One region of the Nonomuraea sp. NPDC048826 genome, then DNA from elsewhere that is predicted to be linked to it. Evidence: riboswitches for the same ligand, from Rfam matches in the RefSeq annotation. Region 1 holds a riboswitch; each other region holds the start of a gene.
What was found. Region 1 has a riboswitch for cyclic di-AMP ahead of ACGFI7_RS17205 (C40 family peptidase). Riboswitches for the same ligand answer to the same signal wherever they lie in the genome.
Positions count from the first base shown of each region.

Region 2: another riboswitch for cyclic di-AMP. It lies ahead of ACGFI7_RS29750 (D-alanyl-D-alanine carboxypeptidase family protein); the one in region 1 lies ahead of ACGFI7_RS17205 (C40 family peptidase).
Region 3: another riboswitch for cyclic di-AMP. It lies ahead of ACGFI7_RS24305 (C40 family peptidase); the one in region 1 lies ahead of ACGFI7_RS17205 (C40 family peptidase).

Region 1 covers NZ_JBICUQ010000004.1:581,426-585,947, reverse strand. The annotation lists gene ACGFI7_RS17215 (NYN domain-containing protein) at 1-1,129, shown strand, start outside; gene ACGFI7_RS17210 (NlpC/P60 family protein) at 1,214-2,188, shown strand; cyclic di-AMP (ydaO/yuaA leader) riboswitch at 2,503-2,669, shown strand; gene ACGFI7_RS17205 (C40 family peptidase) at 2,824-3,279, shown strand; gene ACGFI7_RS17200 (hypothetical protein) at 3,382-4,185, shown strand; gene ACGFI7_RS17195 (M48 family metalloprotease) at 4,182-4,522, shown strand, end outside.
Region 2 covers NZ_JBICUQ010000008.1:444,650-449,171, forward strand. The annotation lists gene ACGFI7_RS29735 (glycoside hydrolase family 43 protein) at 1-933, opposite strand, end outside; gene ACGFI7_RS29740 (hypothetical protein) at 1,134-1,580, shown strand; gene ACGFI7_RS29745 (DUF3817 domain-containing protein) at 1,586-1,804, shown strand; cyclic di-AMP (ydaO/yuaA leader) riboswitch at 1,891-2,022, shown strand; gene ACGFI7_RS29750 (D-alanyl-D-alanine carboxypeptidase family protein) at 2,034-2,939, shown strand; gene ACGFI7_RS29755 (DoxX family protein) at 3,023-3,397, shown strand; gene ACGFI7_RS29760 (VOC family protein) at 3,480-3,887, shown strand; gene ACGFI7_RS29765 (YdeI family protein) at 3,884-4,456, shown strand; gene ACGFI7_RS29770 (LacI family DNA-binding transcriptional regulator) at 4,417-4,522, opposite strand, start outside.
Region 3 covers NZ_JBICUQ010000006.1:544,132-548,653, reverse strand. The annotation lists gene lysX (bifunctional lysylphosphatidylglycerol synthetase/lysine--tRNA ligase LysX) at 1-386, shown strand, start outside; gene ACGFI7_RS24315 (cytochrome P450) at 383-1,564, opposite strand; gene ACGFI7_RS24310 (LuxR family transcriptional regulator) at 1,756-1,968, shown strand; gene ACGFI7_RS24305 (C40 family peptidase) at 1,984-2,970, opposite strand; cyclic di-AMP (ydaO/yuaA leader) riboswitch at 2,978-3,130, opposite strand; gene ACGFI7_RS24300 (amino-acid N-acetyltransferase) at 3,418-3,975, shown strand; gene ACGFI7_RS24295 (RDD family protein) at 4,181-4,522, shown strand, end outside.

The DNA.
Region 1 (4,522 bases):
CGACAAGGACTTCCGCGAGGCCGTCGCCGAGCACGTGAGCGCCGGATGGCCGGAGCTCGTCTCGTCCCTGGCCGAGGGCCACGTGCCGCCCGCCGCCGATCCCGTGCTCGTCGCCGCTGCCGCCTATCTGATCCGCCCGCCGAGCTGGGAGGAGATGGTCGAGGCTGCCCGGGCCGATCTGGAGAAGAGCGCCGCCGCGGCCGAGGGCTCGGAGCGCGAGGAGGTCGTCTCCCGGCTGCGCGAGCAGCTCGCCGCGCAGAAGTCGGCGGCCAAGGAGGAGATCGACCGGCTGCGCGAGCAGCTCAAGACCGCCCGGAGCGAGAACTCCGACCTGCGCCGCAAGCTGCATGACGCGCGTGAGCGGGCCAAGGCCGCGGTGCAGCGGGCCGAGGCGATGGAGCAGGCCGCCGAGGAGGCCCGGGTCGCGGCCACGGCGGCCGGCAGCGCAGGTGAGACCGAGCTGCGCCGGCTGCGCGAGCGGCTGGCGGACGTGGAGAAGCAGCTCGAAGCCTCCCGCAGAGCCGCCAGGGAGGGCCGCAGCATCGAGGACGCCCGCATCAGAGTGCTGCTCGACGCCCTGCAGGACGCCTCCGCCGGGCTGCGCAGGGAGCTGGCGCTGCCCACCACGATCTCCCGGCCGGCCGACTCGGTGGCCGCCGTCGCCGGGGAGGTGCCGGGAGTGCGCGGGGTGCCGGCCCGCGCACTGGCCGACGACGACCCGCAGCTGCTCGACCAGCTTCTCGCGCTGCCCCAGGTCCATCTGATCATCGACGGCTACAACGTGACGAAGACCGGTTACGGCACCCTCACCCTGGCCGACCAGCGCAACCGGTTGATGACGGGGCTGGGCGGGCTGGTGGCGCAGACCAGGGTCGAGGTGACCGTGGTCTTCGACGGCGCCGAGCTGAACGCTCCGGTGCAGGTGGTGGCGCCGCGCGGGGTACGGGTGCTGTTCAGCGCGCCCGGGGAGATCGCCGACGACCTGATCCGCCAGCTGGTCCGCGCCGAGCCGCCGGGCCGGGCCATGGCCGTGGTCTCCTCCGACCGCGAGGTCGCCGAGTCGGTGCGCCGGATGGGAGCCAGACCCGTTCCGTCTGCTTTGCTGCTCCGCAGGCTCGGCCGCGCCTAGATTACAAATCAGTGTTTAGGTGAGACCCCACCTAACACTTCTGTACTATTTCGCCCCAGATATATTCCCCCTGGGAGGCGAGCTGTGAGGTTGGGCCGGGCGCCGCTGGCCGCGGGTCTAGCGATCGGGCTGATCATCGTCCCGGCGGGAGGAGTCTCCGCTGATCCCCGACCGACGATCAGCCAGGCCAAGAAGAAGCTCGAGAAGCTCAACGACAAGGCCGACAAGGTCGTCGATCGCTACAACACGGCCACCGAGAGCTACAAGGACGCCAAGAAGCGCTACGACAAGCTGAACGGCAGCTACAAGCGCAAGCTGGCCACCGTCTCCGAACTGCGCGAGCAGGTCATCCAGATGGCCGTCGACGGCTACAAGATGGGCCGCGACCTCACCGCGATGCCGTCCGTGCTCACCAGTGACCGGCCCGACGACATGCTCTACCAGATGGCGCTGACCGGTCAGCTGAGCCAGGAGCGGGCCGGCATGCTGGCCGCCTTCGACCGGGAGAACCGCGGGCTCAAGGCCGAGCGTGACAAGGCGCAGGATGCCCTGGGCGAGGCCGACGAGGAGCGCGACAAGATCAAGCAGGAGCGCGCCGAGGTCGAGAAGCTGATCGCCCAGCAGAAGAAGCTGCTCAACCGCCTCGGCGCCTACCGCGTCGGCGACCCGAACAGCACCGGCGTCAAGTACACCGGGCCCGCCTCGGGAAGCGCCGTCGCCGTGCTCAACTTCGCCTACGCGCAGATCGGCAAGCCCTACCAGTTCGGCGGCACCGGCCCCGGCGGCTGGGACTGCTCCGGCCTGACCCAGGCGTCCTGGCGCGCCGCTGGCGTGTCCCTGCCGCGTACGACCTGGCAGCAGTGGGCGTGGGGGGCCAGCCGGCGGGTCTCGCTGGACGCACTCCAGCCCGGGGACCTCATCTTCAGCGAGGGGCTCGGCCACGTGAGCATCTATGCCGGTGACGGCAAGATCGTGCACGCGCCGCAGACCGGAGACGTCGTGAAAGTCGTCCCACTTTCGTCGTACGGACGACGTCTCGTCGGGGCGGTACGCCCGTGAGCTCCTGAAACTCGTGTGACTCGTGTGACACAAGGGTCTTGACATGACGTCAGAGCGGTAAGTGTGAGTATGGTCACATTCGAGTAACGAGGCCGCCTGTGCACCTGGGGTCGCCGGTTCTTACAAGGGTCCTGTCAGATCTTTACTCGTTGACCGCGGTTTTGCCAGATCGTGACTTTCCGGCGTAGGTTCTGGCGTCGCGGCGGACATGCCATGCCCGCCGCCGACCATCATCGCCGGTGCCGCAGGCGTCGCGATGTGGACGTATACACATCCGCCGGTCACCGCCGTATCCCCGTAGACAACTGATCCGGGGCGGTGGCCTGCCGAATCCGTACAGCCAGGAGTACGGAGCCGGGGAACCATCGAACCCGTCATTTCAGGGCGGGATCAGGGGTGAATCGGCGCGTGACGCGCGCCGTAGGGCGACTTCCAGGCCCGAATCCGTCAGCTAACCCGGTAGGCGTTCGTGGAAGAGTCAAGGAGCAATCCTGTCTACCTCCCCGCATAACCCCCGTCTGTCCCGTCTTGCCCTCAGTGGCATAGCGCTCACGATGACCGTGACGGCCGGAGGCGCAGGCCTCCACGTCCCGGCGGCGCAGGCGGAGACGGTGAGCGCCCCAGCCGGAGCTTCCGTGACGAAGGCGGTGGAATCTGCCAAGACGGTCAAGGTCGTCAAGGCAGTCAAGACCGCCAAGTCCCGTAAGCAGGCGAAGGCCGCTCGGCAGAAGGTGAGAGCCCACAAGGCCGTCGCGGTGGCCAAGAAGCAGATCGGTGACCCGTACCGGTACGGAGCCACCGGGCCGAACGCGTTCGACTGCTCAGGTCTCGTCCAGTTCGCCTGGCGCAAGGCCGGAGTGAAGATCCCGCGCGTGACGAACAGCCAGTTCGCGCGCATCAGGACGAAGGTCTCCTACAAGAACTTGCGACCGGGTGACCTGATGTTCTTCCGCGGGCTCGGCCACGTGGGCATGTACGTCGGCAAGGGCAAGATGATCCACTCGCCGAGCACGGGCAAGACCGTGCGTATCGAGAAGCTCGGCGGATGGCGGAAGTCGTCGTTCGCCGGAGCGGTGCGCCCCGGTCTGTGACCGTCCACGAAGGCCCCGTCCCCTGTGGGGGCGGGGCCTTCGTGCTGCCCGGCCCACGTCCCGCGGGAGCCGCGGCGTGCCGAACGGCTAGCATCGGGCAGCGTGTCCGGGTACGTGAGCCGTCGAGCGGTGCTGACGGGGCTGGTTCTCGCCGTCGCCGCGGCCGACGGGGCACGACTCCCGGCTGACGAGCTGGCCGACGTCCGAGAGCTGTGGCGGGGTGAGCTGGAGATCGCCCGCGGCGAGCGGGCCCTGGTCGCGGGGCGTCGGGCCAGACCTGGGCTGCTGGCCGATCTGGCGCGGCGGGCCGACGCGGCCGGGCTGCGCGTGTCGGCGGTGCTGGGCGGGACCGTGCGGCCGCTGGTGCTGGTGCCCGCGTCCGGCGCGGAGGCCGCGCGGCTGGCGGGCACCGGGGGAGTGGACGGGCTGGCGGCCGTGGCCGACGGGCGGCGGGTGATCGTGGTGCCGGAGGGGTTCGCCCGGCTCAACCCGGTGGGGCGGGACGTGGTGCTCGCCCACGAGCTCACCCACGTCGCCGCGGGCACCGGTGGGCTTCCTGTCTGGTTGTACGAGGGATTCGCCGACTACGTGGCCTATCGGGATTCCGGGCTGCCGGTCACCGTGGCCGCGGCCGAGCTGGCGGCCGAGGTGCGGGCCGGGCGGCTTCCCGGCGACCTGCCCGGGCCGGCGGACTTCGGCGCGCGGGGGGACGCGCAGGCGCGGGCGTACCAGGGGGCGTGGCTGGCGTGTCGGTACCTGGCCGCGAGGATGGGCGAGGGGACCCTGGTGAGGCTCTACCGTGAAGCGCGGAGTGCCGGCGCCGGCCGGGCGCTCGCCGCGTACGGGCTCACGATCGGCGAGCTGACCCGGGAGTGGCGCGCGTACGTGCGGGACGAGCTGGGGTGAGGGGACGCGAAGTGGACGACGGCCAGGACAGGAACGGCACCGCGGGCGACGAGGCCGCGACCCGGCCCGGCGACCCGCCGGCCGGGGACCCCGCCCGCCGAGAAGCCACCACAGGACCGGCCCGCAGGCGGGCCCGGGAGACGCCGCTGACGGGCGAGCCCGGGCGGGGAGCGCGGGAGACCTCGGAGGGCGCCATCCCTGGGCCGGGGGTGAGTGAGGTTTCGGGAGACGGCTTGCCCGAGCCGGGGGATGGGGCCTCGAGGCCCGGGAGGGGTGAGCCGGATCGGAGGCTGCGCCGGCAGGCCGGGGTGGCCGGGGTGGTGCTGGGGGCGGCGAT
Region 2 (4,522 bases), on a different contig from region 1:
GATGGTGGCGTGTTTGGAGTTCAGCGGCTGGGTGTAGGCGCGCTGGTTCAGCACGCTCCACGATCCCGACCCGAGACTCGCCGTCGACCAGGCGTAGAACTCGCCGTTGACCGGGGAGTAGGAGTCGCCCCACAGGTAGGCGGTGCCGCTCGTGTTGGACTTGACCAGGATCGGCGCCTCGATGCCGCCCCCCTGGCGCAGCGGGCCGGTGTAGGTGGTGAAGCTGCGCGGGGTCAGCGTGGCGGAGCGTGCCCCGTACAGGTTCCCGTCGTCCATGTTCTTGTAGTAGAGGTACGCGGTCCCGCCGTCGACGAGGACGGTGGCGTCGAGCACGTTCGGCCCGGGGTCGAAGAACACCTGGGGCGCGCTGACGGTCCGGAAGTCGCCGGTGTAGTTGACCATGAACACGTCGCGGCCGCCGTCGCGGGCCGAGTAGACGATGCCGTACTGGCCGCGGGCCTGGTCCCAGAACGCCTCCGGCGCCCAGGTGTGGGTGGCCATGGTGTGCATCCTGAGCCGGCGGTAGTCGGTGAACGAGGTCAGGTCACGCGAGTCCCACACGTGGATGTACTGGTTGTTCTGGGAGAAGTCGGTGCCCTTGAGGTCGGTGGCCAGCACCACGAAGGTGCCGTCCTGCTTGCGCAGGATGTACGGGTCGCGCAGGCCGCCGGTGCCGGCCGTGGGGGTGACCACGGGGTTGTTCTGGTTGAGCGGGGTCCAGTTCAGGCCGTCAGGGCTGACCGCCAGGTGCAGGCCGTAGTCGGCGCCCTGCTGGGTGGGCGACTCGGTGAAGTAGCCCATGACGTACGCGTCGTAGGCGGCGGCCGACGCGGCGGGCGGGATCGCGACCAGCCAGCCCAGGGCGAGCAGGACGGCGACGGCCGGCGCCGCGGCCCTGCGGAGACGGCGGCGCGGAGAGGGGGGAGTGTTCATCGAAGGCGTGGGCCTCTCATGCGAGATGCAGTGTTAGCGCTAACATTTTGCTGCGGTTTCGCTCCTTCCGTGACCTTGTGGAGGGATGTGTGCCAAGTGTTAACGCCAACACAACACCCGTCAAGAGGACTTGTGAAGGAGCCCGACCTTCAGGGCATCTGAAGCTTGCGCTAGGCTTCAGTCACCCTGAAGGTTGGAGGATGAATGTGAGGGATCACGTCCTGCTGTCCGTGCACGTCCTGGCGGCCATCGTGTTCGTCGGGGGCTCGGCCGTGGCGGCGAGCCTGTTTCCCCGGTACGCCCCGGTGACCGGACCGTCCGGCGGGGACGAGCGCAACCCGGCCGTGGCCGCCGCCCTGCACCGCGTCACCCGCGGCTACAGCCTTCTCGGGCTGCTGGTGCCCGCCGCCGGGATCGTCATGGCCCTGCTGCAGGGCCGGATGGGGGAGCTCTGGATCACGCTCTCGATGGTGCTCACCGGCGTCGCGGCCGTCCTGCTCGCCACCCAGATCCACCCGCGCCAGCGTGACGCGCTGCGTGACCCGGACGACGGGAGCCGCCTGCGCGCGCTGTCCATGCTGGCCGGGCTCTACAACGTGGTCTGGGCGGTCGTGGTGGTCCTGATGGTCGTCCGGCCGGGAGCGTGACGCCGGTGACCCTCCTGCGGATCGGGGCCGTCGCCGAGGCTCTCACCCTGGCGGTCCTGCTCGTCAACCTCGTCACCGTGCACGCCGAGACGATCACCTCGCTCGTCGGTCCGCTGCACGGCGCGGCCTATGTCCTGGTCATCTGCGCGGCGGCGCCGGGCGCCCGGATGCTGGCGTGCATCCCGGTGGTCGGCGGGCTGCTCGCCCTGCACAAGGCGGTTTGAGGCTCGAAATCCCATTTGTAGCTTTTGTCGGATTGCATTACCTTGAGGCATCATTTGCCCAGACCGTGCGTTGCCCTCCCCCGGGGAGCGCACGGCCGCCGAGTCCGTTCGCGGAGCCGGGGACCCATCCCTTGGGGTGAATCGGCGCAGCACGCGCCGTAGGGCACTTCCACGCCCGAACCCGTCAGCTAACCCGGTAGGCGGCATGGAAGCGAGGAGCAATCCCCTCATGCACGTCACCCACCGGCTGAGCGGCCCGCTGCTCGGCCTCGCCGTCGCCGCCGGGGTCGCCACCGCCGGCACCACCGCAGGCACCACCGCCGCCCAGGCCGCCCCGGCCGTGAGCGCGGCCGCCGTCGGCACCCGCGCGGCCGACACCCCTGCGGTCCTGGCCCAGGCCGCCTACCTCGTCGACGCCGGCACCGGCGAGGTCCGCTTCAGCAAGGAGGCCGACCAGCGCAGGCCGGTGGCCAGCCTCACCAAGATGATGACCGCGTACGTCGTGCTCCAGCGGGCCGCGCCCACCGACAAGGTGGAGGTCAGCGCCGCCGACGTCCGCTACGCCGCCGGCGGCGGCGCGGCCGTCGCCTACCTGCGCGCCGGCGACACGCTCACCGTCGAGGACCTGCTGTACGGGCTCATGCTGCCCTCCGGCGCCGACGCCGCGCACGCGCTCGCCCGCGCGTACGGGCCGGGCGTCGACGCGTTCGTGACCGAGATGAACGCCACCGCCCGCCGGCTCGGCATGAACGACACGGCGTACGTCAACGCCGACGGCATGCCCTACGGCGGCGGCGGTCACTCCACCGCCCGTGACCAGGCCCGCCTCGCCCAGGCGCTGCTGGAGAACCCCACGCTGGCCAAGGTCACCTCGACCCGCTACCACACCCTCCCGGCCACCTCCGAGCACGGCGCGTACTCCTGGAGCAACACCAACCGCCTGCTCGGCAGCCCCGGCGCGCTCGGCGTCAAGACCGGCTTCACCCGCGCCGCCGGCTACACGCTCGCCTTCGCCGCCGAGCGGGGCGGCAGCCGCCTGGTCGGCGTCCTGCTCGGCGAGACCAGCTCCAGCCGCCGCTTCCAGACCGCCGAGGCCCTGCTCGACTGGGCCGGCAGCACCGCGGCCCAGCGGTAGCCGGACAGGGTGGCGGACCGGCCAGGCCCGGCACCCTCTACAGTCCTGTCTGACCTTCGTCTCACGCTGGAACAGGACCCCTCATGGACTTGGCATTGTGGATCGTCGCGGGCCTGCTGGCCGCCGCCTTCGGCGTGGCCGGCCTGATGAAGCTGATCCAGCCCAAGGAGGCGCTCGCGGCCGTCGGCCTGGCCTGGACGGAGGACTTCCCGGCGGGCGCGGTCAAGGGCATCGGCGCCCTGGAGGTGCTGGCGGCGCTCGGGCTGATCCTCCCGGCCACGTTCGGCGTCGCCCCGGTCCTGACGCCGCTGGCGGCCGCGGGCCTGGTCGCCGTCATGGTCGGCGCCGCGGTCACGCACGGCCGGCGCAAGGAGTATCCGGCGATCGCCGTCAACGTGGTGCTGCTCCTGCTGGCCGCCTTCGTGGCCTGGGGACGGTTCGGGCCGTACGCCTTCTGACGAGAGCCCCGGTCGGATCCGTTGAGGAACCGCATGTTCCTCAACGGGTCCTAAGGTGGTGATCAGACGAAAGGAGCGGCACATGCTGCGAGGACCCGCCACCATCAACATCTGGGCCGACGACCTGGAGGCGGCGAAGAACTGGTACGCCGAACTGCTGGGCGTCGAGCCGTACTTCGAGCGTCCCGGCAACGGGCAGCCGGCCGCCTACTACGAGTTCAGGATCGGCGACCGCCAGACCGAACTCGGCCTGATCGACCGCGCGTACGCCCCGCCGCAGGCCGCGAAGGAGCCCGGCGGAGCGCTGCTGCACTGGCACGTCGACGACGTCGAGGGCGCGCTCGACCGGCTGCTCGCCATGGGCGCGACCCCGTACGAGCCGCTCACCGAGCGGGGGCCCGGCTTCGTCACCGCGTCCGTGGTCGACCCGTTCGGCAACGTCCTCGGCATCATGTACAACCGCCACTACCTGGAGGTCCTGGGCGGATGATGCACTTCGCGGACGCCGCCGCGTGGGAGGCGTGGCTGGCCGAACACCACGAGGACGAGGGCGGGGCCTGGCTGCTGATCGCCAAGAAGGGGTCGCGGGTCGAGGCGCCGACCATCGGCGAGGCCCTGGACGTGGCGCTCTGCTACGGCTGGATCGACAGCCACCGCAAGTCGTACGACCAGCACTGCTTCCTGCAGCGCTACTCGCGCCGCCGCAAGGGCAGCCCCTGGTCGCGGGTGAACGTCGAGCGGGTGGAAGCGCTGACCGCCGCCGGCCGGATGCGCCCGCCAGGGCTGGCCGAGGTCGCCGCGGCCCGCGCCGACGGCCGATGGGACGCCGCCTACGCCGCGCAGCGCGAGGTCACCGTCCCGGACGACCTGGCCGAGGCGCTGGCCGCCGAGCCGGAGGCCGCCGCCCGCTTCGAGTCGCTCGGCAAGACCGCCCGCTATCAGGTGATCCTGCCGCTGCTGAAGGCCAGGACCCCGGCCGGGCGGGCGGCCCGGCTGCGCAAGGCGGTCGACGGCCTGCTTCAGGACGCCGTGGAGACGCGCTCCACCAGATCGGGCTGAAAGACCACGTGCCGGTGCTCGTGGCCCTCAGGGCTGTTGGCCTCCTCCAGCAGCATCAGGGCCGCG
Region 3 (4,522 bases), on a different contig from region 1:
AGGAGCTCGTCGAGCACACCCTGATCCAGCCGACGTTCGTGATGGACTACCCGGTGGAGACCTCACCGCTGGCCCGCATCCACCGCGACGACCCGCTGCTGACCGAGAAGTGGGACCTCATCGGCTTCGGCACCGAGCTCGGCACCGCCTACTCCGAGCTGATCGACCCGCTCGACCAGCGCGGCCGGCTGGAGGCGCAGTCCCTCCTCGCCGCCGGCGGCGACGTCGAGGCCATGCAGCTCGACGAGGACTTCCTGCAGGCTCTTGAGTACGGCATGCCCCCGACGGGCGGCATGGGCGCCGGCATCGACCGGATGATCATGGCCTTCACCGGCAAGAACATCCGCGAGACCATCCTGTTCCCGCTGGTCAAACCCACCCGTTAACGGTTGAGCCGGACCGGCAGCCGGGCGAGCCCGCGCAGCACCAGGTTCTCCCTGTACGGGGGATCCGGGTCGGCAAGCTCCAGGTCCGGCGCCGTTCCGGCCAGCGCGGCCAGCGCCACCTCGCCCTCCAGCCTGGCCAGCGGCGCGCCCAGGCAGAAGTGGATGCCGAGGCCGAACGCCAGATGCCGGCCCGGCGCCCGCCCCACGTCGAACCGGTCCGGGTCGGGGAAGACGGCCGGGTCGCGGTTGGCCGCGCCCACCAGCGCCATCGTCATGGTGCCCGCGGGCACCATGACACCGTCCAGCTCGGCGTCCGCCAGCGCGGTGCGCGCCGTGAGCTGGACCGGCGGGTCATACCTGAGCACCTCCTCGACGACCTCCCTGGGCCGCTCGGCCGCCTCCCGCAGCACTCCGTGCCTGACCAGGTTGAGCACGCCGTTGGCGATGAGGTTGACGGTCGTCTCGTGCCCGGCCACGAGCAGCAGCACGCACGTGGCCAGCAGCTCGCGCTCGGTCAGCTCCGAGACCTGGACGAGCGCGCTGAGCAGGTCGTCGGCGGGCCGCGCGCGCCGCAGCGCGATGAGGCCCTGGAAGTAGTCGTGGAACTCGCGCCGGTCGCGCTGGGTGCGTTCGGCCAGCTCGTCGCTGACGATCGGGTCGAGGCTGCGGGCCAGGGTCTGGCTCCAGCCGCGGAACCGTTCATGGTCCTCGGGCGGCACCCCCAGCATCTCGCTGATCACCATGACCGGCAGCGGGTAGGCGAAGTCGCGGACCAGGTCGGCCTCGTCGGGCAGCGCGGCGATCAGGTCCGCGGTGATCGCCTCGATGCGCGGGCGCAGCCGCCGCACCATGCCGGGCGTGAACGCTCTGCTGACGAGCCCGCGCATGCGGGTGTGGTCGGGCGGGTCCATCATGAGGAACGACCGGACCGGCTCGTCCGGTCCGCCCGCCGGAGTGGGGCCGTGGCCGAACCGGGGGTCGCGCAGGATGGCCGAGCACAGCTCGTGGGAGGTGGCGACGAGCAGCCCGCCGCGCGTCCGGTAGCACGGCCGTGGAAGTTTCCCGTAGGTGGAATACGGGTCACGCAGGAACCCGTCGTCGTGCGGATCGAAACCCAGCAGGTCGCCGGCTGACGAGGCGGGCGTCGGCGCGCTGTCAGAGGCGTTGTGATCGATCATTGTGCCGCGAAATGTGCCGACATATGGCGAGTACTTCATGTACATCGGATCATGTCAATGGCTGTCGTCAAGTGCGGCAGATCTCGTGCTTGACGGTCTTTCCTGGATGCGTTTACGTAGTCCGGGACGAGCAGCCATTTGCTCGGGCCGGGACGTCACCGAGTAGTGCTGTTGGTGGGGGAGGGCTCCAGATGGATGTGCTCAGTGAAAACGTCGAACTGAGCCATGCAGATTTGGCGTTGCTGGCGGAGCTCGCCAGAGGCGTCACGGTCGACCGCGTGGGGCGGCGCCTTGATTGCAGCGGCCGTACGGTGCGCCGAAGACTGAGGGGGATCTGCGACCGGATCGGCGTGGCCACGGCCATCGAGGCCGTGGCCTGGGCGGCGCGCCGCCAGCTGATCTGACCCGCCGCCGGGCGGTCAGTCGGCGATGCGCACCGCGCCGGCGTAGGGGCGCCGGGCGATCGAGGCGATGCGGACGACGTCACCGGTCTGCGGAGCGTGCACCATCATGCCGCCGCCGAGGTAGATGCCCACGTGGTGCAGGTCGCTGTAGAAGAAGACCAGGTCGCCGGGGCGCAGCTCCTCACGTGAGATGTGCCTGCCCGCGGTCCACTGGTCGCCGGTGTAGTGCGGCAGCGAGATGCCGACGCGCTGGTAGGCGGCCATGACCAGGCCGGAGCAGTCGTAGCCGTTGGGGCCTTCCGCGCCCCAGACGTACGGCTTGAGCTGCTGGGTGAGCGCCCAGCGGGCGGCCTGGGCGGCCTTGCCGTCGCCGGCGATGGGGAGGTTGACCTTGACGGCCCGGGTGCCGGGCCGTCCGGCCTCGCCGAGCGCGCGCTGGAACAGCCGGCTCTCGACCTTGGTGACGAGTCCGGAGATCCGCTCGCGCTTGGCGCCGAGGTCCTCGACGATCTCGTTGACCTCGGCGATGCGCTTCTCGGCGCCGGCCCTGGCGCGCTCGGCGGCGTTCATGGCCTTGGTGAGCTTGAGCACTTCCTCGGCCTGCTGCTGGCGCAGGGCGTAGGTGGTGGCCGCGCGGTCGAGGTAGGTGTCGGGGTCGCCGCTGCCGGCGAAATTGAGCGTGCGGTTGAGGCCGCCGGACATGTACTCGGCCTCGACGAGCAGGGTCGCCTTGGTCTTCTTGGCGGACAGGTCGGCCTCGCTGTCGGCGAGTCTCTTCTTGGCGTTCTCGACGGCCTTCTGGGCGGTCTTGAGCTTCTCGCGCTGGCCGTTGTACTGCTCGGTGAGCGTCTCGATCTCCAGGTGCATCTTCTCCACCTTCTCGGAGAGCTCCTTGAGCGAGGGTTCGGGGTCGGCGGCGGCGGGACCGGCGGAGACGGCGAGCACCAGGGCGGCGAGGGCGGCGCCCGCGATGGCCATCCTGCGATCGCGCGTGCGCTTCACCAATCAAAGCTCCTTCCGTTGGCGCCGACCGAGTTAGCTGACGGGTTCGGGCCGGAGCAGCCCTACCGAGCGAGCTGCTCGGATTCACCCCTGGTGGCGCTGCTGGAACGCCGCCGACGGGTCCCCGGCTCCCCTTGCGGGGATTGGGCGCGTCTCCGTGCGACATGCACGGGGACATCGACGCTGGACACTAATGCACCCCGGGTTCCTGCTCAACCGGAACTGCCGAGTCTGTAGAGGTTTCACAACCGACAGGTCACAAGGTGATCTCGCGGACCCGCGTCCAGCAAAGACTTTATGTCGTCTTTGCCCTAGCTCGATCCGGGCGTGAACCTGGAGGAAACCTATAACGGCCTGCGTCGTCCCATCGGTCACGAGACGTTACAAGTTGGACGGAAGTCCGGGGTTAGGGGTGAGCCGTAATCGCAATCGGTACGCTGGATAGCCATGGAGCAGGTCGCGGAACGTCCCCTACCCGAGACGGAGGTCCTGGTCCGGCGTGCCCGGACTCCCGATGTCAAGGCCATCAAACTGCTGGTCGACACCTATGCGGGAGCCGGTCCGCGACTGCTGGAGAAGGCCGCCGTCACCCTGTACGAAGACGTGCAGGAGTTCTGGGTCGCCGAGCGCGACGGCAGGGTCGTGGGCTGCGGCGCGCTGCACGTGCTCTGGGAGGACCTGGCGGAGATCCGCACCGTCGCGGTGCACCCGGAGGCGCGCGGGCTGGCGATCGGACACCGCATCGTCACCGCTCTCATCGCCACGGCGAAAGAACTCGGGCTAAGGCGCGTATTCTGCCTCACGTTCGAGGTCGACTTCTTCGCGAGGCACGGATTCCGTGAGATCCAGGGCACCCCTGTCTCGCCCGAGGTCTACGCGGAACTCCTGGCCTCGTACGACGAGGGCGTGGCCGAGTTCCTGGACCTGGAACACGTCAAGCCGAACACCCTGGGCAACACCAGGATGTTGCTTCACCTGACCTCGGGTGATACGGATCTTGACTGACAGAAAAGGTGATTGTTGATACCCATGTCGATACGTTGTCCAGGACAGGCATGTGCCCTGACACGTGCCACATGCGCACGCGAAGCGAGGTGACACGGTGAGCACCGGACAGCCGCCGTATCCGCAGGATGAATCCGGCGAGAATCATCCTGGATACGGGCATAACCCGGGACGCCCCCAAGGCGAGGATCCCGACGCGACGGTCGTGGGCTATCGGGCCGACGACCCTTACGGCCAGGGCCAGTACGGCCAGCAGCAGCAGTACGGCCAGCAGCAGTACGGGCAGCCGGGTCAGCAGGGCTACGGCCAGCAGGGCGCGTCCCAGCCGGGCTACGGCCAGCAGCCTGACTACGGTCAGCAGGGCTACGGCCAGCAGGGCTCCTCCCAGCCTGACTACGGCCAGCAGTACGGTCAGCAGCCGCAGTCCCAGCCGGGCTACGGTCAGCAGCCGCAGTACGGCCAGCAGGGCCCGTCCCAGCCTGACTACGGTCAGCAGTACGGTCAGCAGCCGCAGTCCCAGCCGGGCTACGGCCAGCAGCCGCAGTAC